Regions from separate parts of the Streptomyces sp. NPDC096310 genome, predicted to be linked through region 2. Evidence: predicted binding sites of a transcription regulator. Region 2 holds the regulator's gene; the other holds the start of a gene.
The links. Region 2 encodes HrcA, which represses chaperone genes, less so after heat shock. Its sites were predicted from a motif close to TTNGCACTCNGNNNNNCNGAGTGCNAA; they were not measured.
Positions count from the first base shown of each region.

Region 1 (15,326 bases), on a different contig from region 2:
AACTGACTTACGATCTACTGGGGGCCACCGCACTGTCACCGAGAGCATCCTTGGCCCTGGTCGAATCAGTGGCGGAGGACTACGCACGTGACGAGCAGCAGCCGTGAGTACGACCTGAGCGCGGCGACCTGGCACAAGTCGAGCTACAGCGGAGGCACCGGCGGCAACTGCCTCGAAATCGCCAGGGAGTTCCCCGGCGCGGCCACCTGGCGGAAGTCCACCTTCAGCGGCGGCAGCGGAGGAGACTGTCTGGAGGTGGCCGACGGCCTGACCGGTATGGTCCCCGTCCGCGACTCCAAGACCCCGCACGCGCCGGGCCTCGCCTTCCCAGCGCCGGCGTGGTCCGTTTTCGTCACGGGGGTCAAGACCGCCCCGACCGCACCGACCGTTCACGTGATCTCTGGGGGATGACATGGATTCAGAAGCAGGATTGTCCGGTGAACGCCGGGTACGCGACCTGGTCCGCGAGGCGGTCGCCGACCTACATCCGCATGAACTGCCGCTGGTTGACGGTCTGTTGGACGTCGATGACGCCACGGCCGTCCGGCGTCTGAGGGGACAGAGGAGCCGTCGTGAGCCTCTGGAATTCGGCATCGGCGAGATCTCGGTGCTGATCACGCCCGTGATCTGGCTGACGCTGGACCAGGCTGCCAGACGCTTCGCCGACACCGCCGTGGAAGTGACGTCGCAACGGTCGACCGAGCTGTTGCGCCGGCTGTTCCGCAGGAGCCGGCCGCCGGTCACGATGCCCCCGCTGACCCGCGAACAGCTCGCCGAGGTACGGTGCTTGGTGCTGGAGTGCGCGGAGCAGCGCGGGCTCCCCGCCCAGCGGGCCTCGGAGGTCGCGGACTCGGTGGTCGCCCGGCTGGTGCTGGCGGAGCCGGCCGCCCCGGCCCCCGGCAGACCGGACAACCCCGCCGTCACCGGTACCACTCAAGAGGACTGAGGCGGCGATGGGTACGCCCGCCTCTCGGTCCCAGATCGACGAACGGGCGATGGGCGCGGGTACGACCGCGCGCTTCGCGCTGCTGATTGTCCTGCTCCTGGCCGCCAGTGGGGCCATCATGCTGCCCGTCGTCACCTCGCTGCACAGCAGGGACCGCGTGGGCTGCCAACTCGCCCTGGGCATCGACCCGGACCGGTCCGGGGACATGGCATCGGCGGTCAACGCCCTCAGCCAAGCGGTGCCGTACCAGGCGTGCATGGCCAAGTACGCCTCACCTCCCGCGCCGTGGCAGATCTACGGCTGGCCGGTGCTGCTGTCCGTCGCGGCCGCCCTGCTGTTCGCCTTGCTGCCGGCCTGGAAGGCCCGGCGACGCCGCGCCGTTCCGCTGGAGTCCGTGGACCCGGACGGCGAGATCCGCGTCCGGCTGTCGGAGCTGGCGGGGACCGCCGGCCTGGCCCGGCTGCCGCGCGTGGTCGTGGACCGGTCCTCGCTCTCGGCCGGCGCGGTGGTCTTCGGCCGCAATCGGCGGCCGGTCGTCTGTCTGTACGGCGGCCTGCTCGCCCTTCGGGACAGCGTCCCGAAGCGCTTCCGGGCGGTGGTGCTGCACGAGTTCGCCCACATCGCCAACCGGGACGTCACCGTCACCTACGGCACCATCGCCCTCTGGCGGGTGTTCCTCGCCCTGGTGCTCGCGCCCTATCTGGTCTGGGAGAGCGTACGGGTCCACGACGTCCTCAAGGGGTGGTCGTGGTCGACCGACGCGCCGAGTGTGGCCCGCGGACTGCTGCTCCCGGTGATGACCGTCGCGCTCGTCCATCTCGCACGCTCGGACGTGCTGCGCAGCCGGGAGGTGTACGCGGACCTGGCAGCGGTGCGCTGGGGCGCGGACCCGCGAGGGTGGGACACCACCGCCCGGGCACCGGAGGGCGGCGGATGGCGCCATGTGCTCGGTTCGCTGCGTGAGCACTGGGGCACGCATCCGCGTGGGGAGGAGCGTCGTCACGCCTTGACGGACCCGAAGCCGCTGTTCGGTGTCCGTGCCGTGCCGGTCCTTCTCACCGGAGCGGCGGCCTCGATGGTCAACTCTCACCTGCTGACCTATCTGTCGACGTACAACCTGTACAGCCTGTGGCGCATCCAACTGGTCGCGCTGGCCCCCGCCGTGCTGGTCGCCGTGGTGATCGGGACGGCGCTGTGGCGGACGGTGGCGTACGCGGTCCTGACGGGCGGCCCGGTGCCCTCAGGGAGACGGACGGGGCTGTGGCTGGGCGTCGGACTGGGCGCGGGCGGGCTGTTCACCGGATACGGCACGGGCGGCGCCGAATGGCTGCCCCAGCGGCCGGCGGTGCTGATCCTGGTCCTCGGGGCCGGGGTCGCCTTCACCTGGTGGCTCTCCCGGTGCGCCCAACTGTGGGCCGCTACCTGGCGCGGGCGCTCGCTCCGTCCGCCGCTGCTGATCAGCCTGACCTGCGCCACACTGGCGCTGTCCGCATGGTTCGCCTGGTGGACCATGGACGGGTGGTCGTGGGCGGCCGGGGCGTCGTACAGCAGCAGCGGTGCACGTCAGGCGGTCCTTCAGATGGTGCCCGGCTCGGGCGCGGGGCAACCGGGCGGCGACGCGACGCGTTCGGCCGTGGTCTCGGTCGTCGCCATCACACGGCCGGTACTGAACGGCTTCATCGCCTCACCGCTGATTCCCGCAGCGGTCGCGGTGCTGTGGCTGTTGCCGCTGGCCGCCTGGGCGATCGGCGGGGCCCCGGGCACTCCCCGCTGGGTGGCCGCTGCCCTGCCGGGGGGCGCAGGCCGGGCGCCGGTACCGACGATACCGCCGGTTCCGCCGCTGCGCCGGGTCCTGGGTCCGGGGCTGCTGGGCGGGGCGGTGTGCTGGCTCGGGCTCGCGGGTGTCCAGGCCTACCTGCACACGTCGCGGCCCGGCCGGGGGCGCGATGGCGGAGTCTACGAAGTCCGCTACCTGGTCTGGACGTTCGTGGTCCTGGTGGGGGCGACGGTGGTGGCAGCCGTCGTCGCGGGGACGCGGATCGACCGGGAGCGCCGGCTGGCCGGCACCCTGATCGCGGCGGAGACGGCGGCTCTGCTGGGGCTGGCGGGAATGGTCCTTCTCGTCACCTCGGACGGCTGCGTCGCGCCGCTGAACACCCTGAAGACCAGTTGTTCCTGGGAACCGGCCTGGCAGTCGCTCCGGTGGTCACTGGCGTATCTGGTCAACGGCACCCTCACGCTCGCGGCCATCACCGCCTTCCTGGTGGCCGCTGCCGGGTCGCTCGGCGCACGCGTACGGTCACGGCGGAGGCGGCCGACACGTGCGGTGGACGGCGGGAGCGCTCGGCGCGGCGGGCGGGCGGCAGGCGCCCGGCACTTCGGCGTACGTCTGGGGGCAGCGGCCGTGTGCGCCTCGGCGGCGGTGGGGGTCGCCGTCATGGTGCCGGTCGCTCTGGCGCGATTCCACACCATGGTCCCCGACGCAGCGACGCAGCAGTCGGTGACCCGGCAAGGGGCGAACGTCCCTGCCGTACCGGTGTCCACGAGCACCAGGGCACGGCAGGTCCATGCCTGGCACCGCCTCGGTGGCCGCTACCTGCTGGAGCATGCCGCGGCCGACTTCCACCACATCAATGCCGTGGTGCGCTCGGCCCTGGACACCGAGAACACCGGTATGGCCTACCTGGCACGGCTCCGGCCCACCTGCGCCGACTTCGGCAGGATCGCCGGCTGGGTGAACGGCGCCTACTTTCGGGTGCCGGATCCCGAGGCCCAGGCGGCCTGGCACACCCTCGGCACCCTGGCGCAGAGAGGCAGCATGAACTGCGAACGCGCCCTGAAGCAGGAGGACCACGACCTCTTCTTCACCTCGCTGCGTGAGCTGATCGCCGCCGGAAGAAACGCCGAGGCAGTCACGAACAGGGTCAACACCATGCTGTCCGAGGCGGGTTACCGGGCCTACCGGAACGCGCCCGGCACCTGACCACGAGCCCGCGACCGGCCATTCGGGCCGTGCACGAGGAGCGGGCGTCCGCCCCCCCCCGTGCACGGCCCGGCCGATCCGGTCAGCCGATCATGCGGTAACCGAAGTTCCCGCCGCCCGGAGAGCCGCCCAGCGTGCCCAGGTGGAAGCTGGTGGATCCGACGCCGGTGACGCCGGTCGACGCGCCGGCCGGGAGCTTCCAGACGCGGCCCTTGTAGCCGTCCTCGCCGTTGCCGCCCACATAGATCTCCGGGGCACCGTCCAGGTCGGTGTCGGCCACCGCCAGGGCCGAGCCGAAGTGGTCGTTGTTCTCCGAGGCGCTGGGGACGCCCTTGCTGTTCTGGGTGAGGGACTTCGCGCCGGCGGTGGTGATCCCGGCGGCGGCGCCGCGCAGCACGGTGATCGCGCCCGAGGCGGTGGTGGTCGCCGGGTCGGCGCCGGTCTCGTACGAGGCGCCGATGATCACGTCGTCGTAGCCGTCCTGGTCGGTGTCGCCGACGGCCAGGGCCGAGCCGAAGCGGTCGCCTTCCTCGTCCAGTCCCGGGACGCCGGCACTGGCCTGGGTGTAGGAGCGGGCCTTCGGGGTGGCGGCGATGCCGTTCGGGCCGCCGTAGGCCACGTAGATCCTGTTGTCCTCCGGGTGGCCCGTCACCAGGTCCTGGTGGCCGTCCTTGTTCAGGTCGCCGAAGGCCGAGGGGTAGAACGTGCTGTACGCGTGCGGTCCGCCGAAGCCGCCGCCCTTGGCGAGGCCGGTGGCGGAGCCCTTCAGCACCACACCCCCGGGCGTTCCGTTGCCGAGGACGACGCCGCCGCTGACGACGATGTCGTCGATCCCGTCGCCGGTCAGATCGCCCACATGGACGACGGAGGTCCCCAGCTTGTCCAGGGAACCGGTGTCGCGGAACCAGACACCGGCCGACGCGCCCGTCGTACGGTCGAGCGGGCCGAGCCGTACGGAGAGTCCGTACGCGGTGCCGTTGTGGCCGCGCGTGATGAAGTCGTCGACCCCGTCGCCGTTGACGTCGCCCACGCCGACGGTGCCGCCGAGGACCTTCGGGTCGTGGGCCCGGTAGGTGCCGGGGGTGACGGTGGTGCCCCCGCCCGCGGTGCCCCCGCCGGTGAGGCCCGCGGCGCTCCCCCAGAGCACGGTGTTCCGCTCCGCCCAGTTGACGACCAGGTCGTCGTAGCCGTCACCGTCGAGGTCCCCGTGGGCGCTCACCGCGCGCCACGTACCGTCCTCGGCGGGGTCGCCGGGGACGCCGGGCGTGGCCTGGCTGATGACGGAGGCCGTGTCGTACCTCGGACCGGTGGCCGAGCCGTACGCGACGGTGACGACGCCGGCCCGCCGCACGCCGTCGACGGTCGCGGTGTGCGCGCCGATGGCGAGGTCCGGGTAGCCGTCGCCGTTGAAGTCCGCCCCGGCTCCCCCCACCGGGCCCGTACGGTCGGCGGCGGCGACCGGTGTCACACCGCCGACACCGAGCAGTGCGGCCGCGCAGACGGCCGCCGTGGTGAACGCTCTTGTGCGCATCAGAACCCCCCAGGTTCTCCGGTGGCGGCCCCGCAAAGAGGCCGCCGGAATACCGAACAGCTGTGATCATACGGGCGCCTCGGAACCGCCTCACGCGCCCGGTGGTTCTTTACATGCGGAGCCAACTCCCCTGTTTATTACGTGAATTTGGCGGTCGATATCCTTTGACGACGGGACCTGACGGGCCATAGGGTCGGATGTGTCGGGTGAGCTGACCGACGGGGGAGCCAACCGGGGGAGCGAAAGGGGAAGTTCAGCTCATGAGGGATGCGTGACATATATCCGCGTCCTCATTCTCGATCGTGCATGCGCGCGGCATCGCGCTGCCGCATGCCCAATTCACGGGGAAAAAATTGAATCGGAGATTCGCACGCGCATCGCTCGTGCTCACTTCCTGCACCGCGCTGGCCGTCGCCGGCACGCTGGCCGGATCGACATCCGCGCAGGCCACGTACTACAGCGGAGGCATGCCGAAGCGGTCGTTCAACGTCAAGACCGTCGGCATCAACAACGAGTGGGTCAAGTACTTCGACACCGGCCGCAAGAACTGGAACGACGCCGGGGTAAAGGCGAAGATCGGCCGGAAGTCCACTGCGAAGGCCTCGTTCACGGCGGGCCGCTACAGCGCGAGTTGGTACGGGGTTTACGCGCCGTCCGGCTCTCGTGCCAATCGGGTATTCAAGATCCAGGTAAATGCCAGGACCCTCGACCGGGATGCCGGTTCGAAGTACGACCAATGGGTTCGCAGCACCACCACGCACGAACTCGGGCACGCGCTGAGCCTCGACGACAACCCGAATACCAGCAAAGCGTCACTCATGAAGCACAGCCGTAATCGTGCGACGGTGCAGAAGCCGCTGGCGTACGACAAGTCCGAGGTGAAGAGGATCTACTCGTGATAGTGACCCGGAACCTTCTCGTCACCGGCGCCGCGGCCCTCGCCGCGTTCGGCGTCGTCGGCTGCTCCTCGGACGGCGGATCCGCGAACGGCTCCGGATCCGCGGCCGGATCCGGGGCCGGATCCTCGGCGGACGTCGTGGCGTACCACGCGGACTACCCCGCCTACGACTCGCTCGACGCGGTCATCGAGGAGTCCGACCTCGTCGTCAAGGGCACCGTGGTCGGCTCCCGGGTCGAGCCCATGCTGCCCGAGACATCGGCGGGCGGCGACCCGGCCACCAACCCGCAGGCGGGTCTCTCCCCGAAGGAGATCGCGCGGGCCGAGGCCGAGGCGGAGGCCGACCCGGTGGTCGTCACCGTCTCCACGGTGAAGGTCTCCCAGGTGCTCGCCGGGGACGCCGCAGTCGGGGACACCGTCGAGGTCAGCCAGCTCGGCGGTACGTACAAGGGCGTCACGTACAAGGAGCGGGACACCACGACGCTCGCCGGGGGCGGCACCGAGTACGTACTGATGCTCGCCGACAACGGCACCGCCAACCCGTACGACCTGCTCAACCCGGAGCAGGCGCTCTACACCGTGGGGTCCGGCGGTGCGGTCAAGGCCGTTTCGGGCGGCGGCTTCGACCACGCGGGCACGGTCAGCCGGCTCGCCGACCGGACGCGGCGGCTCAGCGCCAGGTAGACGGTCACGTACCGCACCGGAGCCGAACCCGGGTGGGGTGTCACGGAGGACAATGCCCTCCGTGACACCCCGCCGTTGTTCCACCGCCCCACTCCCCACCGCTCTACTCCGCGAGCCGGAGCGCCTTGAGGACCCCGGGGCTCAGGGCCACGTCGTTGTCGTTCCCGGCGACCGCCCGCCGGCCGTCGCCGCCCACGCCGTACCAGCCCTGCGTGGTGTTCACCAGGACGTACCCCCCGTCGCCGCTCTCCTCCAGCAGCAGGACGTACTCCTTGCCCGCCGTGAGCCCGGCCGTCTCGGGCCCGGAGCCCGGGGTGGTGTACGAGACCTCGATCGAGTCGCCCGGGGTCTCGCCCTTGGCGGTCGCCACCACGTCCGCCGTCGCGACGGTCGTCCTGATGTCGTCGGCGTTCTCCTCCCGCCCGGCGCCGAGCTTCGCCCGTACGATCACGGTCGCGACGCCTTCCAACCGGGCGGTGGTCCCGAAGTACGGCTCGTCGGCGACGGCTCCGCCACCCGGTCCGGCGCCCGGGCCCTCGCCGGGGCCCGCCGCATCGTCCGGGAGCAGGAAGAGGGTGGCGCCGCCGATGACGGCGGCGGCCCCGCACGCGACGACGGTCGTCAGGAAGCCGCGCCGGGGCGACCGGCGGGCAGCCACCGTACGGACCGGCCGCGCGCCCTCGTCCACGGGCCCCACCAGGGCGGCCAGTTCGGCCGCCGCACGCGGTGACAGCTCCCCGGGATCCGGGGCGGGTACCGGATTGGCGTTCCGGATCATCGACTTCACGCGCATCACACTGACTCCTCGGGCAGGTCGTACACATCACGGAACGCTTTGCGGGCCCGGTGCAGCCGGACCCACACGGCAGGCGCCGAACAACCCAGCGCCTGACCGGTCTCGGCGGCGCTCAGCCCGTCCCAGTAGCTGAGCAGCAGCACCTCGCGGTGGTGGGACGGCAGCCGGTCGAGCGCGTCGAGAACGGCTTCGTGCGGGCCGGAGGCGGGCGTACGGCCCAACTCGTCGCCGATCCGCCGGTGCAGCTCCGTCAGCCGCTCCATCGAGCGGTAGTGGTTGTTCAGCAGATTCCGCGCGGTGCCGAACAGCCAGCCCGTGCCGACCTCCTGGCCGTCCGTCATGCGCTCCCAGGCCGTACGGAAGACCTCGGCGGTCAGCTCCTCGGCCGCCGCCCGGTCCCCCGACCTCCGGTGCACGAAGGCGGACACCCGCGGGTGGTCACGGATGTACAAGGCGGTGAACCGCGCGGCGCGGTCCCGGTCGCTCCCGGTCTTCAAGGTCTCCACACCCCATAGATGTCATGGGCCCGGCGCATCCTTACGGCCCGAAGCTCAAGAATTGAGATCGGAGCGGTTTTTTCAAGGATCGGGTGGTGGGCCCCCTCCCGTCACTTCAACCCTGATGACCTGATGACCGTTTGTGTTCGGTCTGCTACAGAGAGTGGCGACGCTTCAGCGTGCCCTCAGAACGTGGAACGGCCCCCGCCGGTGTTACGAGCACCATCGCGAGGGCCTGACCACCAGATCAACGGCAAATTCTTCAGAAGGAGCGCCGGATCTCCATGGCTGTCAGCCAGCCTAGTGCCGAGCGGTGCCCGCCGCACGCCGCCCCGCCCGCTTCCACCGCATCTCACCCGATGGCGCCCACCGGCTACGACAGGCGTTCGACCGCCGGTCAACAGCCCCGTACCGCCGAGGACTTCGGCCGCCCGTCCGGACGGCGCCCTGACGCCACTCGACCACTTCGCGGGACAGGGCGAGTGGGCTCCGACCGACGGTGTCCTCATGACCTTGGAGGTCACTTCTCACGATCGCGACACCGCGCGCCGCGATCGCAGGGAGAAGCGTGACGGTTACGCCGGTGCCGGCATCCCCCTCTATCTGCTCATCGACCGGGATGCCGAAGAACTGGTGGTCTACACGGACCCGCGGCAGGGCGCGTACATGAGCCGTCACACATACCGGTACGGAGAGACGGTCAAGCTCCCCGCTCCCGTGGGCATCACCCTGGAGACCGAGAAGCTCAAGGACTACACCCGCTGACGTCCGTTGACGTACGCCCGGAAAAAGCCCGGGGGCGGCACCCCTTCCCGAGCCGAAGCTCGAAGAAGGGGTGCCGCCCCCGTTCAGGACGGTCGATCAACCGGCCGACGGGACGCGGCGGGCGTCCGGGCGGCCTCAGGTCGATCAGAAGTCCATGTCACCGCCCGGCATGCCGCCGCCGGCCGGGGCCGCGCCGGCCTTCTCCGGCTTGTCGGCGATGACGGCCTCGGTGGTGAGGAACAGCGCGGCGATGGACGCGGCGTTCTGGAGAGCGGAGCGCGTGACCTTCGCCGGGTCGATGATGCCCTCGGCGATCATGTCGACGTACTCGCCGGTCGCGGCGTTCAGGCCGTGACCGACCGTCAGGTTGCGGACCTTCTCCACGACGACGCCGCCCTCAAGACCACCGTTGACGGCGATCTGCTTGAGCGGAGCCTCCAGCGCGAGCTTGACGGCCTGCGCGCCGGTCGCCTCGTCGCCCGTCAGCTCAAGCTTCTCGAAGACCGAGGAAGCCTGGAGCAGAGCCACGCCACCACCGGCGACGATGCCCTCCTCGACGGCGGCCTTGGCGTTGCGCACCGCGTCCTCGATGCGGTGCTTGCGCTCCTTGAGCTCGACCTCGGTCGCGGCACCGGCCTTGATGACGGCCACGCCGCCGGCCAGCTTCGCCAGGCGCTCCTGGAGCTTCTCGCGGTCGTAGTCCGAGTCGCTGTTCTCGATCTCGGCACGGATCTGGCTGACCCGGCCCGCGACCTGGTCGCTGTCGCCGCCACCGTCGACGATGGTCGTCTCGTCCTTGGTGATGACGACGTTGCGGGCGCGGCCGAGCAGGTCGAGACCGGCGTTCTCCAGCTTGAGGCCGACCTCCTCGGAGATGACCGTGCCGCCGGTGAGGATGGCGATGTCGTTCAGCATCGCCTTGCGGCGGTCACCGAAGCCCGGGGCCTTGACGGCGACGGACTTGAAGGTGCCCTTGAGCTTGTTGACGACCAGGGTCGACAGGGCCTCGCCCTCGACGTCCTCGGCGATGATCAGCAGCGGCTTGCCGGACTGGATGACCTTCTCCAGCAGGGGAAGGAGGTCCTTCACACTGCCGATCTTGGAGTTGGCGATCAGGATGTACGGGTCGTCGAGCGACGCCTCCATACGCTCCATGTCCGTGGCGAAGTACGCCGAGATGTAGCCCTTGTCGAAGCGCATGCCCTCGGTGAGCTCAAGCTCCAGACCGAAGGTCTGCGACTCCTCGACGGTGATGACGCCTTCCTTGCCGACCTTGTCCATCGCCTCGGCGATGAGCTCGCCGATCTGGGTGTCGGCGGCGGAGATGGAGGCCGTCGAAGCGATCTGCTCCTTGGTCTCCACGTCCTTGGCCTGCTCCAGCAGGGCGCCGGAGACGGCCTCGACGGCCTTCTCGATGCCGCGCTTGAGGGCCATCGGGTTGGCGCCGGCCGCCACGTTGCGCAGGCCCTCACGGACGAGCGCCTGGGCGAGGACGGTCGCGGTGGTCGTACCGTCACCGGCGACGTCGTCCGTCTTCTTGGCGACTTCCTTGACCAGCTCGGCGCCGATCTTCTCGTACGGGTCCTCGAGCTCGATCTCCTTGGCGATGGACACACCATCGTTGGTGATCGTGGGGGCGCCCCACTTCTTCTCGAGGACGACGTTGCGGCCCTTGGGACCAAGGGTGACCTTGACGGCGTCGGCGAGCTGGTTCATCCCGCGCTCGAGACCGCGCCGTGCCTCCTCGTCGAACGCGATGATCTTGGCCATGTGAAGTGGTCCTCCCGGACGTATGGGGTCTCCCCTGCTCGAACGCAGTTGAGAGCTTGGGGAAGGATTTCTCCGGACCGCGCTGGCGCCCGCGACGGACGGCCTGAGAGTCGGCGGTTCCTTGCCCCGCCGGCTCTTCGGGCCTCACCGACCCGGTCCCAAGTTGTCACTCTCACTTGCAGAGTGCTAACGCAATAATTAGCACTCGACCCCCGAGAGTGCAAGCGCCTCCGGCTCGTCGCCCGCGGGGCGTCGCCGAGGGCTCACGCATGAGGGGCCCGCATCCCTGTCCGGGATGCGGGCCCCTCATGCGTGAGTGCGATGCGGAATCCGTACCGAGTACCTGAGTGCGTCGGTGGCCGATCGCGCCGGGATCAGACGGCGAGCTTGACCATGTCCGCCTGCGGACCCTTCTGGCCCTGCGAGATCTCGAACTCCACTCGCTGACCTTCTTCAAGGGTGCGGTAACCGTCCATCTGGATCGCGCTGTAGTGGACGAATACATCCGCACCACCGTCGACCGCGATGAAGCCGTAGCCCTTCTCCGCGTTGAACCACTTGACGGTGCCCTGAGCCATGCCAACTCCCCTATTACTGGCCCTTGCACGGGGCCACACTTCGCGCCGGAACGCGTCGACCGCGGCTGAATGTATCTGCCCAACTGCCCTCTGCAACAGGTCAATCGGACGAGAATTCTGGGCGTGGCCGAACACGCATAGTGCTGAATCCACTGCGTTCCGGGACAAGTCGGGCCGGGCAAAGCGTACATACGCCGCAAAAGGCTCCAGGACTTTACCCTCATCTTGTCGCGTTCTCGCTCGCGTACGGAGCGGGCGACGGCGGGGCGTTCCCACACTCTACCGTGCTCAACCATGTAGAACGGTCCCCTCCGCTTCTCTCGCGGAGGGGACCGTGTCCGTTACCGAGCGCGTCAGCCCCCGGCGACCGCCGGAATGATCGAGATGCCCGCGCCCGCCGGGGTGGCGGTCTCCAGACCCTGCTCAAAACGGACGTCGTCGTCGTTCACGTACACGTTGACGAAGCGGCGCAGCTTGCCCTGGTCGTCCAGGACGCGGCCGGCGATGCCCGGGTGGTTCGTCTCCAGCGACTGGATGACCTCGGAGAGGGTGGCGCCCTCCGCCGGAACCTCGGCCTGGCCACCGGTGTAGGTGCGGAGGATGGTGGGGATACGGACCTTGACGCTCATCGTGGGAAGCCTTTCTCGGTGTCGGTGGTCAGCTCGTGGCGAGGCCCGCGGCGCGGAACGCGTCGAGGCTCGGGCGGATCGTCGCCGTCGGGCCGGTCGTCGGCGCCACGGCGTCCAGCGTCTTGAGCCCGTCACCGGTGTTGAGGACGACGGTGGTGAGGGACGGGTCGAGCACGCCCGCCTCGATGAGCTTCTTCGTCACGCCGACCGTCACCCCGCCCGCGGTCTCCGCGAAGATGCCCTCGGTGCGCGCCAGCAGCTTGATCGCGTCGACGATCTGCGCGTCGTCGACGTCCTCCACCGCGCCGCCGGTGCGCCGGGCGATGTCCAGGACGTACGGGCCGTCGGCGGGGTTGCCGATCGCCAGGGACTTGGCGATGGTGTCCGGCTTCTGCGGCCGTACGACGTCGTGCCCGGCCTTGAAGGCGGTGGAGACCGGCGAGCAGCCCTCGGCCTGGGCGCCGAAGATCTTGTAGGGGCGGTCCTCGACGAGGCCGAGCTTGATCAGCTCCTGGAGCCCCTTGTCGATCTTCGTGAGCTGCGACCCCGAGGCGATCGGGATGACGATCTGGTCCGGCAGCCGCCAGCCGAGCTGTTCGCAGATCTCGTACGCGAGGGTCTTGGAGCCCTCTCCGTAGTACGGCCGCAGGTTGACGTTGACGAAGCCCCAGCCCTCGCCCAGCGGGTCGCCGATGAGCTCGGAGCAGAAACGGTTGACGTCGTCGTAGTTGCCCTCGATGCCGACCAGGTCACCGCCGTACACCGCGGCCATGACGACCTTGCCCTGCTCCAGGTCGTGCGGGATGAACACGCAGGAGCGGAAGCCGGCGCGGGCCGCGGCGGCGCCGACGGCGCCGGCGAGGTTGCCGGTGGAGGAGCAGGAGAGGGTGGTGAAGCCGAAGGCGCGGGCGGCCTCGACGGCGATGGCGACGACGCGGTCCTTGAAGGAGTGCGTCGGGTTACCGGAGTCGTCCTTGATGTGGAGCGAGCCGGTGATCCCCAGTTCACGGGCGAGGTTGTCGGCCTTGACCAGCTTCGTGAAACCGGGGTTGATGCTGGGCTTCGAGGCGACGTCGGCGGGGACGGGCAGCAGCGGCGCGTACCGCCAGATGTTGTCCGGGCCTTCGGCGATGCGCTTCTTCAGCTCTTCGGGGCTGCCGCTCGGCAGGTCGTACGCGACTTCGAGCGGCCCGAAACAGCTCGCGCAGGCGAAGAGGGGGCCGAGGTCGAAGCGCTCTCCGCATTCGCGGCACGAGAGTGCGGCGGCGGGGCCGAGGTCGACGGTCTCGTTCGTACCGCTTCGGACGGTCTGCACAGCCATGGTGGCGAGGCCCTTTCTCCTCATCTTCCTCGCGACGTACTTCGCCACGAGACGGAATTGGCACCTTCCCCACCGTGACCTCGCGGTCGGCGGGAGGGTTGCCGGGACTTCAACGGGCCGTTCCCTCTGTCCCTCTGGATGAGCGCTATGGCGCCGGAGCCTGGGTCCGGTGCGTTTGTTCACGTGATGACCCCGGCATGCGGTGGTCATTCGTGTTGTTCAAGACTGTAACCGAAGGTGTGGAGGGTTGAGATAGTCGTCCGCACCGCGAGATGGATCACGTCATGGCGCACGGGGACCCGGCGCCGGCCCGCGGATGACCGCACAGGCCAAGGATCGCGCAGGGAGTACCGAACGTGCTGGAAGAGGTGGAGCACTGGCTGACCAGGCGTTCCTGGTCGGCGGGGGACCGTACGCTCGACCGGCTCCTGGCGGCGAAAGCGGCGCGCGGCAGCACGGTCAGCGTGGTCCTGCCGGCGCTGGACGAGGAGGCGACGGTCGGCGCGATCGTCTCCGTCGTGCGGCGGGAGCTGATGGAGCGGGTGCGGCTCGTCGACGAGCTGGTGGTGATCGACTCCGGCTCCACCGACCGTACGGGCGAGGTCGCGGCGGCGGCGGGCGCGCGGGTGGTGCACCGGGACACGATCCTGCCGCGGCTGCCCGCGCTGCCCGGCAAGGGCGAGGTGCTGTGGCGGTCGCTGCTGGTGACGAGCGGCGACATCGTGTGCTTCGTGGACGCGGATCTGCGGGAGTTCTCGCCGGATTTCGTCTCCGGGATCGTGGGCCCGCTGCTCACCGAGCCGGAGGTGCAGTTCGTGAAGGCGATGTACGACCGCCCGCTGGGCGGTGGTACGGAGGGGGAGGCCGGCCAGGGCGGGCGGGTGACGGAGCTGGTGGCGCGCCCGCTGCTCAATCTGCACTGGCCGAGGCTGGCCGGCTTCGTCCAGCCGCTGGGCGGGGAGTACGCGGCGCGCCGTGCGCTGCTGGAGCGGCTGCCGTTCCCCGTGGGGTACGGCGTGGAGCTGGGCCTGCTGGTGGACGCGCTGCACACGGTGGGGCTGGACGCGCTGGCCCAGGTGGACGTGGGGGTAAGGCTCCACCGCCACCAGGACGACCGGGCGCTGGGGCGGATGGCCGCGGCGATCTACCGTACGGCGCAGCTCCGGCTCCAGCGGGGCCATCTCGTACGGCCGCGGCTCACGCAGTTCGAGCGGGGCGAGGACGGTTTCACGCCGCGGACGCACGCGGTGGACACGGAGGAACGTCCGCCGATGCGGGAGATCGCGGAGTACACGGCCGGACGCGCGGCGTAACGTCGGATCATCGCACCGGTTGCCTACATTGCTGCCCCATGGGCATGAATCTGGCGATTTCGAGGGCTTCGGAGTTCACGCGGGTGCTGGCGCAGGCCGGGTCGACGGCCGAGCGGCTGTGGCTGCTGGGCGGGATGGCGTTCGCGCTGACGGGCGCCGGGGTGGTCGCGCTGGCCGCGGCGCGCGGGCGGCGCGACTGAGCGGACGCGTCCCCGACGTCACACGCACCGTACGTTTGAGCGTTTCCGCGACGGGCTAGGTTTCGCGACATGGTTACCGAGCAGTCCGTCAGCCCCGCGCCGGCCCGCGTCCTGGTGGCGTCCAACCGCGGCCCCGTCTCGTACACGCGGCGCGACGACGGCACGCTGGAGGCCAGGCGCGGCGGCGGCGGACTGGTGTCGGGCCTGTCGGCCATCGGGGCCGACGGCTCCGGAGAAGACGCCGTCTGGGTGTGCGCGGCGCTCGGCGAGGGCGACCGGGAGGCCGTACGGCGTACGGAGGGCCGCCTCGACCCGGCCGACACGGGCGGGCAGCGGGTACGGATGCTGGGCATCGACCCCGAGGTGTACGCCGCCGCGTACAACGACATCGCCAACTCGACCCTCTGGTTTGTCC
Region 1 covers NZ_JBIWFO010000007.1:174,225-189,550, reverse strand. Annotated here, with positions in the region: gene ACIQ7D_RS17065 (helix-turn-helix domain-containing protein) at 1-107, shown strand, start outside; gene ACIQ7D_RS17060 (DUF397 domain-containing protein) at 88-411, shown strand; gene ACIQ7D_RS17055 (hypothetical protein) at 413-946, shown strand; gene ACIQ7D_RS17050 (M48 family metalloprotease) at 954-3,929, shown strand; gene ACIQ7D_RS17045 (FG-GAP and VCBS repeat-containing protein) at 4,012-5,460, opposite strand; gene ACIQ7D_RS17040 (hypothetical protein) at 5,763-6,359, shown strand; gene ACIQ7D_RS17035 (hypothetical protein) at 6,362-7,042, shown strand; gene ACIQ7D_RS17030 (hypothetical protein) at 7,146-7,835, opposite strand; gene ACIQ7D_RS17025 (RNA polymerase sigma factor) at 7,835-8,344, opposite strand; gene ACIQ7D_RS17020 (Uma2 family endonuclease) at 8,354-9,100, shown strand; gene groL (chaperonin GroEL) at 9,245-10,870, opposite strand; gene ACIQ7D_RS17010 (cold-shock protein) at 11,245-11,448, opposite strand; gene ACIQ7D_RS17005 (ubiquitin-like small modifier protein 1) at 11,802-12,077, opposite strand; gene thrC (threonine synthase) at 12,106-13,398, opposite strand; SAM riboswitch class I at 13,416-13,543, opposite strand; gene ACIQ7D_RS16995 (glucosyl-3-phosphoglycerate synthase) at 13,755-14,711, shown strand; gene ACIQ7D_RS16990 (hypothetical protein) at 14,750-14,911, shown strand; gene ACIQ7D_RS16985 (trehalose-6-phosphate synthase) at 14,981-15,326, shown strand, end outside.
Region 1: the regulator HrcA is predicted to act here: its motif matches at 11,034-11,060, upstream of groL (chaperonin GroEL).

Region 2 (15,326 bases):
CTCCGCCGCCACCCGGCCCGCCTGGCCCGCGGTGAGGTGGCCGTGGTCGGTGGCCAGCCGCTCGTCCTCGTCCAGGAACGTCGACTCGATGACCAGCAGGTCGCACCCCTCGGCGAGCGCGAACACCCCGTCGCAGAGCCGGGTGTCCATGACGAACGCGAACCGCTGGCCGCGCCGGACCTCGCTGACCTGCTCCAGCGTGACGCCGTCGAGCGCGCCCTCGCGCTGGAGCCTCCCCACGTCGGGGCCCGCGATGCCGTGCGCGGCGAGCCGTACGGGGTCCATCCGGCGCCCGTCGGGCTCGGTGAGGCGGTAGCCGTACGCCTCGACGGGGTGGGAGAGCTTGCGGGTGTCCAGGGTGTACGCCGGGGTGCGCGCGAGGACGCCGTCGCCGGTGACCGGCGCCTCGGTCAGCGCGACGGTCTCGCGGTAGGCCGTCGCGTACCGCAGCCGTTCGAAGAAGCGCCGGCCGCTCGCCGGGTAGTGCGCGGTGATCTCGTGCGGCACCTGGTCGAGGTTGATGCGCTGGACGACCCCGGCGAGACCGAGCGAGTGGTCGCCGTGGAAGTGCGTGACGCAGATCCGGTTGATGTCGTGCGCGGCGACGCCCGCGCGCACCATCTGGCGCTGGGTGCCCTCGCCCGGGTCGAAGAGCAGCCCCTCGCCGTCCCAGCGCAGCAGATAGCCGTTGTGGTTGCGGTGGCGGGTGGGCACCTGGCTGGCGGTGCCCAGCACGACCAGTTCTCGTACGGACAAGGCGTCTATCCGGGAGGCCAGTTGAGGCCGCGTCCGCCCAGTACGTGGGCGTGCGCGTGGAAGACGGTCTGGCCGGCGCCGGAGCCCGTGTTGAACACGACGCGGTAGCCGGTGGTGTCCGCCTTGTCGTCGGCGGCGACGGCCGCGGCCTCGCGCAGTATGTCCGCGGCGACGGCGGGTTCGGCGGTGGCGAGGGTGGCGGCGTCCGGGTAGTGCGCCCGGGGAATGACCAGGACATGTGTCGGCGCCTGTGGGTTGATGTCCCGGAAGGCGACGGTGGTCGCGCTCTCGCGCACGATGGTCGCCGGCACCTCCCCCGAGACGATCTTGCAGAACAGGCAGTCGGCCTGCGGTTCTCCGGCCATGGTCCCGGCCTCCTCGGCAGAGCGGTGTCAGTCGGTGATCGGTCGGTGATCAGATCCGTGATCAGATCCGTGATCAGTTCTGTGATCAGATCCGTGGATCAGTTCCGTACGGGCGCATCGTATCGGGCGCCACCGACAGGACCGGGGTGGCAGCGCGCGGGCGGTACGGGCGTACGGTCAGGACCAGCGGCCCGTACGGCCCAGCAGCAGCGCCGTGGCCGCCGTTCCCGCGGTGGAGGTGCGCAGCACAGTGGCGCCCAGCCGGTACGGGCGCGCGCCCACCGCCGCGAAGGCCGTCAACTCCTCGGGCGACACGCCCCCTTCGGGGCCCACGACCAGCACGATCGAGCCCGCGACCGGCAGTTCGGCGGCGGCCAGCGCAGCGCTGTCCGCGTCGCGGTCCTCGTGCAGGACGGCCGCGAAGTCCGCCGTGGCGAGCAGCGCGGCGACCTGCTTGGTGGTCATGGCGTCCGCGACCTCGGGGAACCGCACCCGGCGCGACTGCTTGCCCGCCTCGCGCGCGGTGGACCGCCACTTGGCGAGCGCCTTCGCGCCCCGCTCGCCCCGCCACTGGGTGACGCAGCGCGCGGCGGCCCACGGGACGACGGCGTCGACACCGGTCTCCGTCATGGTCTCGACGGCCAGTTCGCCCCGGTCGCCCTTGGGGAGGGCCTGGACGACGGTGATCCGGGGCGTGGGTTCCGCCTCGGTCCGTACCTCGGTGACCGCGACGTCCAGCCGGTCCTTGCCCTCGACCGCCGAGACCGTGCCGTAACCGCCGGTGCCCGCGCCGTCCGTCAGGACGATCTCCTCGCCGACGCGCAGCCTCCGTACGGAGACGGCGTGGCGCCCCTCGGGCCCGTCGAGCGTGACCGTGCCCGCGCGCAGCGCGCCGGGGGCGACGACGAAGACGGGAGCGGTCACGGCGCGTTGCCCAGGCCGGGCATGAACGAGGCGCGGGTCGCGGCGAGTTCACCCGCGAGGACCTCGACCAGCTTGCCCGCGGGCAGTTCGCGCGCCATCCGGTGGCCCTGGCCGGCCCAGAGCGCCATGCCCTGCGCGTCGCCCACCTTGGCGGCGGCCTTGCGCAGCCCGGAGGTGAGGTGGTGGACCTCGGGGTAGGCGGGCGGGGCGTACGGGCCGTGCTCGCGCATGAAGCGGTTGACGAGCCCTCGGGCGGGCCGTCCCGAGAACGCCCGGGTCAGCTCGGTGCGTACGAACAGCGGGTTGGTCATGGCCTGTTTGTGCAGAGCGTTCGCCCCGGACTCCGGACAGACGAGGAACGCGGTGCCGAGCTGCGCGGCGTCGGCGCCCGCGGCGAGTACGGCGGCGATCTGGCCGCCGCGCATCAGCCCGCCCGCGGCGATGACCGGCAGCTCGACGGCCTCCCTGACCTGTGCGATCAGCGAGAGCAGCCCGATGCCGGCGCCGTCGGTGGACGGGTCGTCGCGGTGCGTCCCCTGGTGGCCGCCGGCCTCGATGCCCTGCACGCAGACGGCGTCGGCGCCGGACCACTGGGCGGTCTGGGCCTCCTCGGCCGTGGTCACGGTGACGACGGTGTACGTACCGACGCCCGCGAAGGCGTCGAAGGTCGTCCTGGTGGGGCAGCCGAAGGTGAAGGAGACGACCGGTACCGGGTCGTCGAGCAGGATCGCGAGCTTCGCCTCGTACGCGTCGTCCCGCCCGGACTCGGGGTCGCCGAGCGGTGTCTCGTACCAGGTGGCCTCACCGGCGAGCTGGTTGCGGTAGACCTCGACGGCCGCGTGGTCGGCGTAGTGCGGCTGCGGCATGAAGAGGTTGACGCCGAAGGGGCGGCCGGTGAGGCCCCGGAGCTGCTTGATCTCTTCGTACATGCCGTCGACCGTCTTGTACCCGGCGGCCAGGAACCCGAGGCCCCCGGCCTCGGAGACGGCCGCCGCGAGCTGCGGGCAGGACGCGCCGCCCGCCATGGGGGCCTGCACGATCGGATACCGGCAGAGATCGGTCAGTGCGGAGGACATGCACGCATGGTGCCATGTCGGCCACGGCACCTCCGAATCGGTACCGCGCAGGGCGGGACGAGGGGCCCGGGGGCCTGCCCCCGAACCCTGACCGACCGGCCCGCCGCACCGTCCGCCGAGGGCAGCGTCCAGGCACGTACGCCTGGCCGTCCTGCCGCCCGTTCAAGGCTTCCTTCAACGGGGAGAACGGCCCCGGCTACTGTGCTCGCCCGAGGGCAACCGCCCGGCCGGACGGGCGGCAGGAGCCGCGGGGCCCGCCTACCGCCCGTTGAACGCGTCCTTCAACCGCGAGAACAACCCCTGCTGCCCTGGCTGGAATTGACCGGTGGGCCGTTCCTCGCCGCGGAGCTGGGCCAGTTCGCGCAGCAGGCGTTCCTGCTCCGGGTCCATCTTCGTCGGGGTCATCACCTCGACGTGGACGATCAGGTCGCCCCGGCCGCCGCCCCTCAGGTGCGTGATGCCGCGGCCGTGCAGCGGGATCGACTGGCCGGACTGGGTGCCGGGCCGTACGTCGATCTCCTCCACGCCGTCCAGCGTCTCCAGCGGGCACTTCGTGCCCAGCGCCGCCGCCGTCATCGGGATCGTGACCGTGCAGTGCAGGTCGTCGCCGCGCCGCTGGAACGTCGCGTGCGGGACCTCGTGGATCTCCACGTACAGGTCACCGGCGGGGCCGCCGCCCGGGCCGACCTCGCCCTCGCCCGCGAGCTGGATACGGGTGCCGTTGTCGACGCCCGCCGGGATCTTGACCGTGAGCGTACGGCGCGAACGGATCCGGCCGTCGCCCGCGCACTCGGGGCACGGCGTCGGTACGACCGTGCCGAAGCCCTGGCACTGGGGGCAGGGCCGCGAGGTCATGACCTGGCCCAGGAAGGACCGGGTGACCTGCGAGACCTCGCCCCGGCCGCGGCACATGTCGCAGGTCTGGGCGGAGGTGCCGGGCGCGGCGCCCTCGCCGGAGCAGGTCGTGCAGACGATCGCCGTGTCGACCTGGATGTCCTTGGTCGTACCGAAGGCCGCCTCGTTGAGGTCGATCTCCAGCCGGATCATCGCGTCCTGGCCGCGCCGTGTCCGCGACCGCGGGCCGCGCTGCGACGCCGTGCCGAAGAACGCGTCCATGATGTCCGAGAAGTTGCCGAAGCCGCCGGCTCCGAACCCTCCCGCGCCACCGCCCCCGCTGGAGGACAGCGGGTCGCCGCCGAGGTCGTAGACCTGCTTCTTCTGCGGGTCCGACAACACCTCGTACGCGGCGTTGATCTCCTTGAAGCGCTCTTGCGTCTTGGGATCGGGATTGACATCCGGGTGCAGCTCGCGCGCGAGCCTGCGGAATGCCTTCTTGATCTCGTCCTGAGATGCGTCGCGGCGCACGCCGAGTACGGCGTAGTAGTCCGTGGCCACTTACGACTCCGCCAGGATCTGTCCGACGTAACGTGCCACTGCGCGTACCGCTCCCATCGTTCCGGGGTAGTCCATGCGGGTCGGGCCGACCACGCCGAGTTTGGCGACTGCCTCGTCGCCCGAACCGTAGCCGACCGCGACGACGGACGTGGAGTTGAGGCCCTCGTGGGCGTTCTCGTGCCCGATACGTACGGTCATGCCGGGGTCCGCGGCCTCACCGAGGAGCTTGAGGAGCACCACATGCTCCTCCAGCGCCTCCAGCACCGGCCGGATGGTCAGGGGAAAATCGTGTCCGAAGCGGGTGATGTTGGCGGTTCCGCCGATCATCAGCCGCTCCTCGGTCTCCTCGACCAGGGTTTCCAGCAGGGTCGCGAGGACCGCCGACACGGTCCCCCGGTCCTCCTGCTCGAAGGAGTCGGGCAGGTCCTGCACGAGCTGCGGGACGTCCGCGAAGCGGCGCCCGACGATCCGGCTGTTGAGCCGGGCCCGCAGGTCCGCGAGGGAGGTCTCGCCGAACGGCGCGGGACAGTCGACCAGACGCTGCTCGACCCGTCCGGTGTCCGTGATCAGGACGAGCATCAGCCGGGCGGGCGCGAGCGCCAGCAGCTCCACGTGCCGCACCGTCGAGCGGGTCAGCGAGGGGTACTGCACGACGGCCACCTGCCGGGTGAGCTGCGCGAGCAGCCGTACCGTACGGCCCACGACGTCGTCGAGGTCGACGGCGCCGTCCAGCAGGTTCTGGATGGCGCGGCGCTCCGGCAGCGACAGGGGCTTGACCCCCGCCAGCCGGTCGACGAAGAGCCGGTAGCCCTTGTCGGTCGGGATGCGCCCGGCGCTGGTGTGCGGCTGGGCGATGAAGCCCTCGTCCTCCAGCACCGCCATGTCGTTGCGTACGGTCGCCGGGGAGACGCCGAGTTTGTGGCGCTCCGTGAGCGCCTTGGAACCGACCGGCTCCTCCGTGCCGACGTAGTCCTGGACGATCGCGCGCAACACTTCGAGTCTGCGTTCGCTGAGCATGGCGCACACCTCCCGATGTCGTCCGTCGTCCTTCGCCCGCCGTGGCACTCGCCGGCGCCCGTTGGCACTCGTTCCGGAGGAGTGCCAGAGGCTCCCGGTTCAGTGTACGGCCGTAAGGCGTACACGGAGCAAGGGCGGCCGACCAGGCTACCCGGCGGATCCCGGCGGATCCCGGCGCCGGATGTCAGTGGTCTCCCGTAGCGTCCCGGTATGGACGTCCGTTGGGAAGAGCACGGGTGGGAGCGGCTGGGGCCCGGAGTGGGCCGCAGACGCCTGCCGGGGTGGGACGCGACCGTCGGTCTGGTGGTCGGGGAGCGGGGCGCGCTGCTCTACGACACGGGGTCGACGCTGTGGGAGGGCGCCGGACTCCGGGCGGGGACGCGGGCGCTGCTCGGCGGCCGGCGCGTGACACATGTCGCACTCAGCCATCCGCATTTCGACCATGTGCTGGGGGCGGCGGCGTTCTCGGGCGTGGCGGTGTACGGGGCGGTCGGTCTGGCGGAGCTGCTGGCCGGGGAGGGGGCCGCGGGGAGTCTGTACGAGGAGGCGGTACGGGAGGGGGTCGCGGAGGCGGAGGCGGCCGAGGCGGTGGATCTGCTGGTCCGGCCGGGGCACGCGGTGTGCGGCGAGCTGACGGTGGACCTGGGCGGCGGGCGGCGGGTGGTGCTGGCGAACGCGGGGCCGGGGCACACGGCGCACGACCTGGCGCTGCTGGTGCCCGGGGCGGGCGGCGGGGCGGGGGGTCCCGGTGGGCCGGCGGTGCTCTTCTGCGGGGACCTGGTGGAGGAGTCGGGCGAGCCGCAGGCGGGCCCCGACGCGGTCCCGGCGCGCTGGCCCGCCGCCCTGGACCGGCTGCTGGCGCTGGGCGGCGGGGACGGGACGGTGTACGTGCCGGGGCACGGGGCGGTGGTGGACGCGGCGTTCGTACGGGCGCAACGCGACGCGCTGGCCGCGCGGTTCGGCGGTTCGGGGGCGCCCTCGTAGCCCCGCGGTCACGCCCCGCCTATCGTCGTCCGCATGCGCAGCTACAGCCCCGATCTGACGCCCCCGTGGAAGAAGCCCACGCCCGCGCCGGAGGTCCCCGCCGAAACCGATCTGGTGGTCGAGGAGGTGACGACGGGTTTCTGCGGCGCGGTGATCCGCTGCGAGAAGACCGCCGAGGGGCCGACGGTCACCCTGGAGGACCGCTTCGGCAAGCACCGTGTCTTCCCCCTGGTGGCGCGCGGCTTCCTGCTGGAGGGCCGGCCGGTGACGCTGGTCCGGCCGCGCCCTGGCGGTCCGGGCGCCGGCGCCGCCGGGCCGGCCGCCCCGGCCCGTACGGCCTCGGGCTCGGTCGCCGTGCCGGGCGCCCGCGCGCGGGTGGCGAGGGCGGGCCGGATCTATGTGGAGGGGCGGCACGACGCGGAGCTGGTGGAGAAGGTCTGGGGCGACGATCTGCGCATCGAGGGCGTGGTCGTGGAGTTTCTGGGCGGCATCGACGATCTCCCGGCGGTGGTGGCCGAGTTCGTCCCCGCGCCGGACGCCCGGCTCGGCGTGCTGGTCGACCATCTCGTACCCGGCTCGAAGGAGTCCCGTATCGCGGCGGCGGCGGCCGGGCCGGACGTCCTGGTGGTGGGCCACCCGTACATCGACGTCTGGGAGGCCGTGAAGCCGTCCTCGGTGTCCATCGCGGCCTGGCCGAGGGTGCCGAGGGGTGAGGACTGGAAGACGGGCGTGTGCGAGGCGCTGGGCTGGCCAGCGAACACGGGGGCGGCGTGGCAGCACATCCTGTCCCGGGTGCACTCCTACCGGGATCTGGAGCCGGCGCTGCTGGGGCGGGTGGAGGAGCTGATCGACTTCGTCACGGTCGGCGGTGAGTCCTGACCGGGGGAAGAGTCCCGAACCTGCTGGTGTCGAGCTCGATCCCGAGCATGTCGAGGGGTAGCGGATCACCGAACTTGGCGGTCCGCTCCACTCGATAGTCCGCGTTTTCGCCGCTGCCGGTCGGCTCGGTGAGCAGCGCGCAACGCGCCTCCGTCGGGTCGATGATGAGATAGGCCGGGACACGGCCCGCCGCGTAGATCGAACGCTTGACGCCGTAGTCACGGTCGATGCTGGTTTTGGAAACGACCTCAAGCACCAGAGTGACGGCCGGGGCGGGAACCAGGCGCCCCGGCCCCTCAAAAGCACCGTGCTCGACCACGACGAGGTCCGGCTGTGGCTCGGCGGGCTCTCCCGGGATCGAGAGGTCCTGGGTCTGGACCGGATACCAGTGGTCGATCGGGATCTGCCGTTCCACGAACAGCACGATCAGGTTATGGACCCAGTCGGGCCCAGCCATCATCACGATTTCATCCCTGAGGAGTTCCGCCTTGAGCTTCCCGGGAACCTCAAGGCTCCTGTAGCAAGCTTCCAAGCTCTCGTGCCGCTCGGCGGTGGTTTCGGTGATCGGTCGCTCATCCACAGCGGTCATCTCCGTGAGCCTCCACATTCCGCCGCTTCTGTTAGCGGCAGAGCAGGAGAACAGCCTAAGCAGCCACACCCGAATCCGCGGGGATTCACACCGGCGGGTGATCAGTCCACCAGGTCCCTGACGACTGCGTCCGCCAGGAGGCGGCCCTTCAGCGTCAGCACCGCGCGGCCCGCCTCGTACGGCTCCGGTACGAGCAGGCCGTCGGCCAGGGCGCGGACGGCGGCGGTCAGGCCGGCCGGGCGGAGGAGGGACAGCTCGCAGCCGTCGGCCAGGCGCAGTTCCAGCAGGATGCGCTCGACCCTGCGGTCCTCCTCGGTGAGCAGTTCGCGGCCCGCGCCCGGGGAGCGGCCCTCCGCGAGGGCCTGGGCGTACGCGCCGGGGTGCTTCACGTTCCACCAGCGCACGCCGCCGACGTGGCTGTGGGCGCCGGGGCCCGCGCCCCACCAGTCGGCGCCGCGCCAGTACAGCTCGTTGTGGAGGCAGCGCGCCTGCTCCGTGGTGGCCCAGTTGGACACCTCGTACCAGGAGAAGCCGGCCTCCGCGAGCACCTGGTCCGCGATGAGGTAGCGGTCCGCGTGCTCGTCGTCGTCCGTCATGGGGACCTCGCCGCGCCGGATGCGGCGGGCGAGCCCGGTGCCCTCCTCGACGATCAGCGCGTAGGCCGAGATGTGGTCGGGGCCGGCGCCGACCGCCGCCGCGAGGGTGTCGCGCCAGTCGGTGTCGGTCTCCCCCGGCGTGCCGTAGATCAGGTCGAGGTTCACGTGGGCGAACCCGGCGGCGCGGGCCTCCGCGACGCACGCCTCGGGGCGGCCCGGGGTGTGCGTACGGTCGAGGACCTTCAGGACGTGCTGTTTGGCGCTCTGCATGCCGAAGGAGATCCGGTTGAAGCCGCCCTCGCGCAGGGCGGCGAGGTAGGCCGGGTCCACGGACTCGGGGTTCGCCTCCGTGGTGATCTCCGCGTCCTCCGCGAGCCCGAACTCGTCACGGATCGTGCCCAGCATCCGTACGAGGTCCCCGGCGGCGAGCAGGGTCGGGGTGCCGCCGCCGACGAAGACCGTACGGACCTGGCGCGGGTCGTCGCCGAGGACCTTCCTGGCCAGCCTGACCTCGTCGGCGAGGGTGTCAGCGTAGTTGTCGCGGGAGGCCAGCACTCCGCCGGAGCCGCGCAGCTCGGTCGCCGTGTACGTGTTGAAGTCGCAGTAGCCGCAGCGGGTCGCGCAGTACGGAACGTGCAGGTAGAAGCCGAGCGGTCGGTCCGCCGCTCCTGCCAGGGCGTGCCGGGGCAGCGCTCCGGTCTCGGGCATGGGGTCACCGTCGGGCAGTGCGGAAGGCATGCACCCAGTGTCCCGTACGCGAGGGGAAGGGCGGGACGGGGCTGGACGGGGCTGGACGGGGCTGGATTCCACCCGGCCCGCCGCGCCCCGCCCGCCCGTGATCACTCCGCCTGGAGCACCAGCAGCGCCAGGTCGTCCCCCGGCGGCGCCTCCGCGAATTCGTGCACCGCGCGCCGTATCCGCTCCGCCACCCCCTGTGCCGTCAGCCCGGCGCACTGCGCGAGGGCCCGCGCGAGCCCGTCGCCGTCGTCGAGCATCCGGCGGCCCGAGCGTCGCTCGGTGACGCCGTCGGTGACGCAGAGCAGCGTGTCCCCGGGCTCCAGGTCGAAGGTGCTGCTCTCGTACGCGACCTTCTCCACGACCCCGAGCAGCACCTGCGGCTCGGCGGCGGTCCTCACGGTGCCGTCGGGACGCAGGAGCAGCGGCAGGGGGTGGCCGGCGCTGGCGAGGACGCACCGTACGCCGCCGCCGTCCGGCAGGGGCGTCAGCTCGCCGTACAGCAGCGACAGGAAGCGGGCCTGGCGGCCCTCGGGCGGCCCCGGAGGGCTCGCCAGGGCTCCGGGCGGCCCCCCGGGCCCGCCGGCCGCCCCGACGGCCGTCAGGGACGCCGGTTCGGCCGCCTCCGTCGCGTCGTCGAGGAGCAGCCGGTTGAGGCGGTCGAGGACCGGACCGACCCCGTACCCCTCGCGCGCGAGCAGCCGCAGCCAGGGGCGGGCGAGGCCGGTGACGACGGCGGCCTCGGGGCCGCTGCCCTGGACGTCGCCGAGCATGAAGCACCAGCGATCGCCGGGCGGGCACGGGAAGACGTCGTAGAAGTCGCCGCCCGCGAGCCCCTCGTCGCTCGGTTCGTACACGAGGGAGCTGGCGACGCCGGGTATGCGCGCCATCTGGGTGGGCAGCAGTCCGCGCTGGAGGACGCGGCTGATGGTGGCCTGCCGGGTGTAGCGGCGGGCCGCGCCGATACCGAGGGCGACGCGCCGGGCGAAGTCCTCGACGAGGGAGGTCACCGCGTCGGGGACGGCGCTCTGCCCGGGGCGCCCGAGCAGGAGTGTGCCCAGGGCGCGGCCGTTCGCGACGAGCCGGCAGGCGAGCGCCGCGCCGTCGCCCACCGCGCCCTCGAAGGCCGGCCAGGGCACCGGCACCGGGGTGCCGTGCGGCGGGCCGGGGAGCCGCGGCGGCTCCTTCGCCAGTGTGGCGCGCAGCGGCTCGATACGGGACTCGTCGGCATGCCAGACACGGGCGAGCCGGGGCGCCGCGCCCGCCTGTGCTCCGTCGCCGTCCAGCCAGACCGCGCACCAGTCGGCCAGGCGTGGCACCAGCAGTTGGCCGGCGAGCGCGGCGACCAGGTCCTCGTCGAGCTGTCCCGCGAGCAGTTCGGACGCCTCGGCGAGGAAGGAGAGGGCCCCTCCGCCGGCCCACTCCGGTTCGTCGCGGACCGTACGCCGGGGTGCGGGGGCCAGGATCTCGGCGGCGCGCAGACCGCGGCGCAGGGCGGGCTCGGCCGGTCCGCCGTCGGGTCCTGCTTCCCGCCCTTCGAGGGGGAGCCGGGCCCAGACCGTCTTGAGGCCGGCACGGTAGGTGATGCCCCAGCGTTCGGCGAGCGCGGAGACGAGCTGCAGCCCACGGCCGTACTCGGGCGTGCCGGAGGGCGGCGGTCCGTTCGGGTCGCTCTGGAGGGACCGCGTCGGGTGGTGGTCGGAGACTTCGAGGACGAGCGCGGCCGGTTCGTCGCCTGCCCGTGCCCCCGCGAGGTCCCCGGAGGGATCCTCGCAGGGGGCTTCGAGCCGGCAGAGCAGTTCGACGGTGGTGCCCGCGTGCACGACCGCGTTGGTGACGAGTTCGTCGACGATCAGCACGGCGTCGTCGGCGAGGAGATCGGTGCTGTGCGTGCCCGGGGAGCAGCCTGTCTCCCCTTGGCAGTAGGTGCAGGTGGCGAGCAGCCCGAGGCTGGTCCAGTCCGCGAGCGCCGCGCGTGCGAAGCGGCGTGCGGCGGACGGTGCGAGCGGGTTGCCGGGCAGGCTGGTACGGGAGATGGACCGCGCGTCCCTCCGTAACGGCACCTGGGGTGCCGGACGGTGGCGGGTGTCGCGCGGCATCGGAATGGGCCCCACTGCGGCTCCTGATCCGGTTCTGGCGTTGTGCCGCTTACGATCCCGACAGAGTGACAGACGGAGGGCGTTCCTACGCACCGAGTCATGGAAGTCGCCGGAGATTGCCCCCGGGCCTTGACAGCGGGATCCGCACGGGCGGGCGGACCGGCCGCCGTAGGGGTGGCGCGGCGGTGGCGCGGAGTGCGGGCCAAAGCTCCGGAACCGCGTGCGAAACAGCCCCGGACAGAGCATTCTTGCCTCGCTGGCCGAAAGACACAGGCCGGACAAGGACCAACAAGGATGATCAGCACATGAACGGCACAGCGGTCGGCACGGAGCGCGCGGGCATTCTGCTCGTCGACGACATGGAGGACAACCTCACCGCGCTCGAAGCGGTGCTGGCCTCGCTGGACGAGCGGCTCGTACGGGCCCGTTCCGGCGAGGAGGCGGTGGAGGCACTGCTGCGCCAGCCGTTCGCGCTGATACTGCTGGACGTCCGGATGCCCGGCATGGACGGCTTCGAGACCGCGTACCGGATCAAGCGGCTCGACCGGGCCAAGGACATCCCGATCATCTTCCTGAACGGACCTGGCTCCGACAGCGGTTACGCCTACCGGGGTTACGCCACGGGCGCGGCGGACTTTCTGACCAAGCCGTTCGACCCGTGGATGCTGCGGGCCAAGGTCAGCGTCTTCCTCGATCTGCACCGCAAGAACCGCCAGTTGGAGCGGGCGCTGGCGCGCGAGCAGGAGCAGCTCGGGGAGGTGGCCGGCCGGCTGGCGAAGATCGAGGACGCGCTGCGGAGCGACGCGCCGGAGCATCTGGCCGATCTGCGGCGCCACTTGGAGCGGATCGAGGACGCGCTGGGCGAACTGCGGCGCGGGCGGGACCGGTAGGCCGGCGAGCCGGCAGATCGATGAGCCGGTAAGTCGACAGGCAGTTGGACCGATAAGGCGCTGGACCGAGGGGGCGCTGGACCGGCGGGGCGTCGGACCGGCAAAGCGTCGGACCGGCAAGGCGTCGGACCGGCGGGGCCGCGAGTCTGCCCTCGCGGCCCCGCCCCCGCACGTCATGTCCCGCGTCAGGCCTCGCGGGAGCCCTCGTACATCTCCTCGATCAGATTCTTGTACTCCCGCTCCACGACGGGCCTCTTGAGCTTGAGGCTGGGCGTCAGCTCACCGTGCTCGATGTCCAGATCGCGCGGGAGCAGCCGGAACTTCTTGATGGTCTGCCAGCGCTGCAGGCCCTCGTTGAGCCGCTTCACATACCCGTCGACGAGCTGCTCGACCGCCGCCGAGGCGACCACGTCGGCGTACGGCCGGCCGGCCATGCCGTTCTCGGCCGCCCAGCCGAGGATCGCCGGCTCGTCGAGCGCGATCAGCGCCGTGCAGTAGTTGCGGTCGGCCCCGTGCACCAGGATGTTGGAGACGAACGGGCAGACCGCCTTGAACCGGCCCTCGACCTCGGCCGGGGCGATGTACTTGCCGCCCGATGTCTTGATCAGGTCCTTCTTGCGGTCGGTGATCCGCAGATAGCCGTCGTTGGACAGCTCGCCGATGTCCCCGGTGTGGAACCAGCCGTCGGACTCCAGCACCTCCACGGTCTTCTCCGGCAACCCGTGATATCCGGCCATCACCCCCGGGCTGCGCAGCAGGATCTCGCCGTCGTCCGCGATCCGTACCTCGGTGCCGGGCAGCGGCTTGCCGACGGTGCCCGTACGGTACGCCTCGCCCGGGTTGACGAAGCTGGCCGCGCTGGTCTCGGTCAGCCCGTACCCCTCCAGGATGTGGATCCCGGCGCCGGAGAAGAAGTAGCCGATCTCGGGCGCGAGCGCGGCGGAACCGGAGATGGCGGCGCGCAGCCGGCCGCCGAACGCCTCGCGGAGCTTGCTGTACACGAGCGCGTCGGCGACCTTGTGGCGGGCACCGAGGGCGAACGGCACGTTCCTCGTGCCCGTACGGCGGAAGTTGTCCTGGGCGGCGACGGCGTGCTCGCGGGCGACCCCGGCCGCCCACTGGAAGATCTTGTACTTGGCGGGGCCGCCGGCCCGTGCCTTGGCGGCGACGCCGTTGTAGACCTTCTCGAAGATCCGCGGCACGGCCGCCATGTAGGTCGGCCGGACCACCGGAAGATTGTCGATGATCTTGTCGACGCGGCCGTCCACGGCGGTGACGTGGCCGACCTCGATCTGCCCGGACGTCAGCACCTTGCCGAAGACGTGGGCGAGCGGCAGCCACAGGTACTGCACGTCGTCCGTGTTGATCAGGCCGGTGGCGGCGATCGCCTTGGCCATGTACGACCAACTGTCGTGCCCCAGCCGTACGCCCTTGGGGCGGCCCGTGGTGCCCGAGGTGTAGATGAGGGTGGCGAGCTGGTCGGCGGTGATCGCGTCGACCCGCTCCTCGACCGCCTTGGGGTGATCGGCCAGATACGCGGTGCCGCGCGCCTCCAGATCGGCGAGCGAGAGCACCCAGTCCTCCGGGTCACCCTCGGCGGGCACGGCGCCGGCCGCTTCGATCACCACGACATGGGCGAGATGCGGCAGCTCGGCTCGGCGCTCGCGCGCCTTGGCGAGCTGGGCGGCGTCCTCCGCGATCAGCACCCGGCTCCCGGAGTCGGAGAGGATGTACGCGGACTCCTCGGTGTTGGTCGAGGGGTAGACCGTGGTGGTCGCGGCGCCCGCGCACATCACCCCGAGGTCGGCGAGGATCCACTCGACACGGGTGGCGGAGGCGAGCGCGACCCGCTCCTCGGGCTGTACGCCGAGCGCGATCAGCCCGGCGGCCACGGCGTACACCCGCTCCGACGCCTCGGCCCAGCTCAGCGAGCGCCACTCGTCGGGGCCCTGGCCGACGGCCGGGACGGGGTAGCGGTAGGCCTCCGCGTCCGGCGTGGCCGCCACGCGCTCAATGAAGAGGGTCGCCACGGAGGGCGGCCGGTTCTCGATCAAGGTCTGAGTGTCGCTCACGGCATCCTCCGGGCCCGCGGCAGCGCTGCCGACGTGCTGACTGAGTTGTGACTGACGAGTAACTAATGCTGCGACCGGCGATTAACTAAACCGACGAGTAACTACGAATCTGCGCTCAGGGTAGAGGCCGCCCGCCCGGCGCGTAAGGGCCCGTAAGCAGCCGCTTCATAACGAAGCGGCGCCCGCGCGGGGGCTCTCGGGAGCTTTCCGGGGGCTTAGGGGGGCACCCGGATGGCGCTACGGGCCCTCACACCGCGGTGTGAGGGCCCGTAGCGCCATCGGACCGGCATCGGAACGGCCGCTGCTGTTACTTCGTCTACTTCTTCGCCTTGCCGCCGGAGTCGTCACTGGAGAGCACGGCGATGAACGCCTCCTGGGGGACCTCCACGCTGCCGACCATCTTCATGCGCTTCTTGCCCTCCTTCTGCTTCTCCAGCAGCTTCCGCTTCCGGGAGATGTCACCGCCGTAGCACTTGGCGAGGACGTCCTTGCGGATGGCGCGGATCGTCTCGCGGGCGATCACCCGGGAGCCGATGGCCGCCTGGATGGGCACCTCGAAGGCCTGGCGCGGGATCAGCTCGCGGAGCTTGGCGACGAGCCGCACCCCGTACGCGTACGCCTGGTCCCGGTGGGTGATCGCCGAGAACGCGTCCACCTTGTCGCCGTGGAGCAGGATGTCGACCTTGACGAGGTGGGCGGTCTGCTCGCCGGTGGGCTCGTAGTCGAGCGAGGCGTAGCCCCGGGTCTTGGACTTGAGCTGGTCGAAGAAGTCGAAGACGATCTCGGCGAGCGGCAGCGTGTAGCGGATCTCGACGCGGTCCTCGGAGAGGTAGTCCATGCCGAGCAGCGTGCCGCGCCGGCTCTGGCACAGCTCCATGATCGCGCCGATGAACTCGCTCGGGGCGAGGATCGTGGCCCGTACGACCGGCTCGTGCACCGAGTCGATCTT
Region 2 covers NZ_JBIWFO010000008.1:218,754-234,079, forward strand. Annotated here, with positions in the region: gene ACIQ7D_RS18720 (ribonuclease Z) at 1-756, opposite strand, end outside; gene ACIQ7D_RS18725 (histidine triad nucleotide-binding protein) at 762-1,121, opposite strand; gene ACIQ7D_RS18730 (16S rRNA (uracil(1498)-N(3))-methyltransferase) at 1,299-2,045, opposite strand; gene ACIQ7D_RS18735 (nitronate monooxygenase) at 2,042-3,121, opposite strand; gene dnaJ (molecular chaperone DnaJ) at 3,380-4,516, opposite strand; gene hrcA (heat-inducible transcriptional repressor HrcA) at 4,517-5,533, opposite strand; gene ACIQ7D_RS18750 (MBL fold metallo-hydrolase) at 5,744-6,517, shown strand; gene ACIQ7D_RS18755 (DUF3097 domain-containing protein) at 6,551-7,396, shown strand; gene ACIQ7D_RS18760 (Uma2 family endonuclease) at 7,374-7,985, opposite strand; gene hemW (radical SAM family heme chaperone HemW) at 8,087-9,319, opposite strand; gene ACIQ7D_RS18770 (SpoIIE family protein phosphatase) at 9,421-11,415, opposite strand; gene ACIQ7D_RS18775 (two-component system response regulator) at 11,721-12,305, shown strand; gene ACIQ7D_RS18780 (AMP-dependent synthetase/ligase) at 12,491-14,377, opposite strand; gene lepA (translation elongation factor 4) at 14,694-15,326, opposite strand, start outside.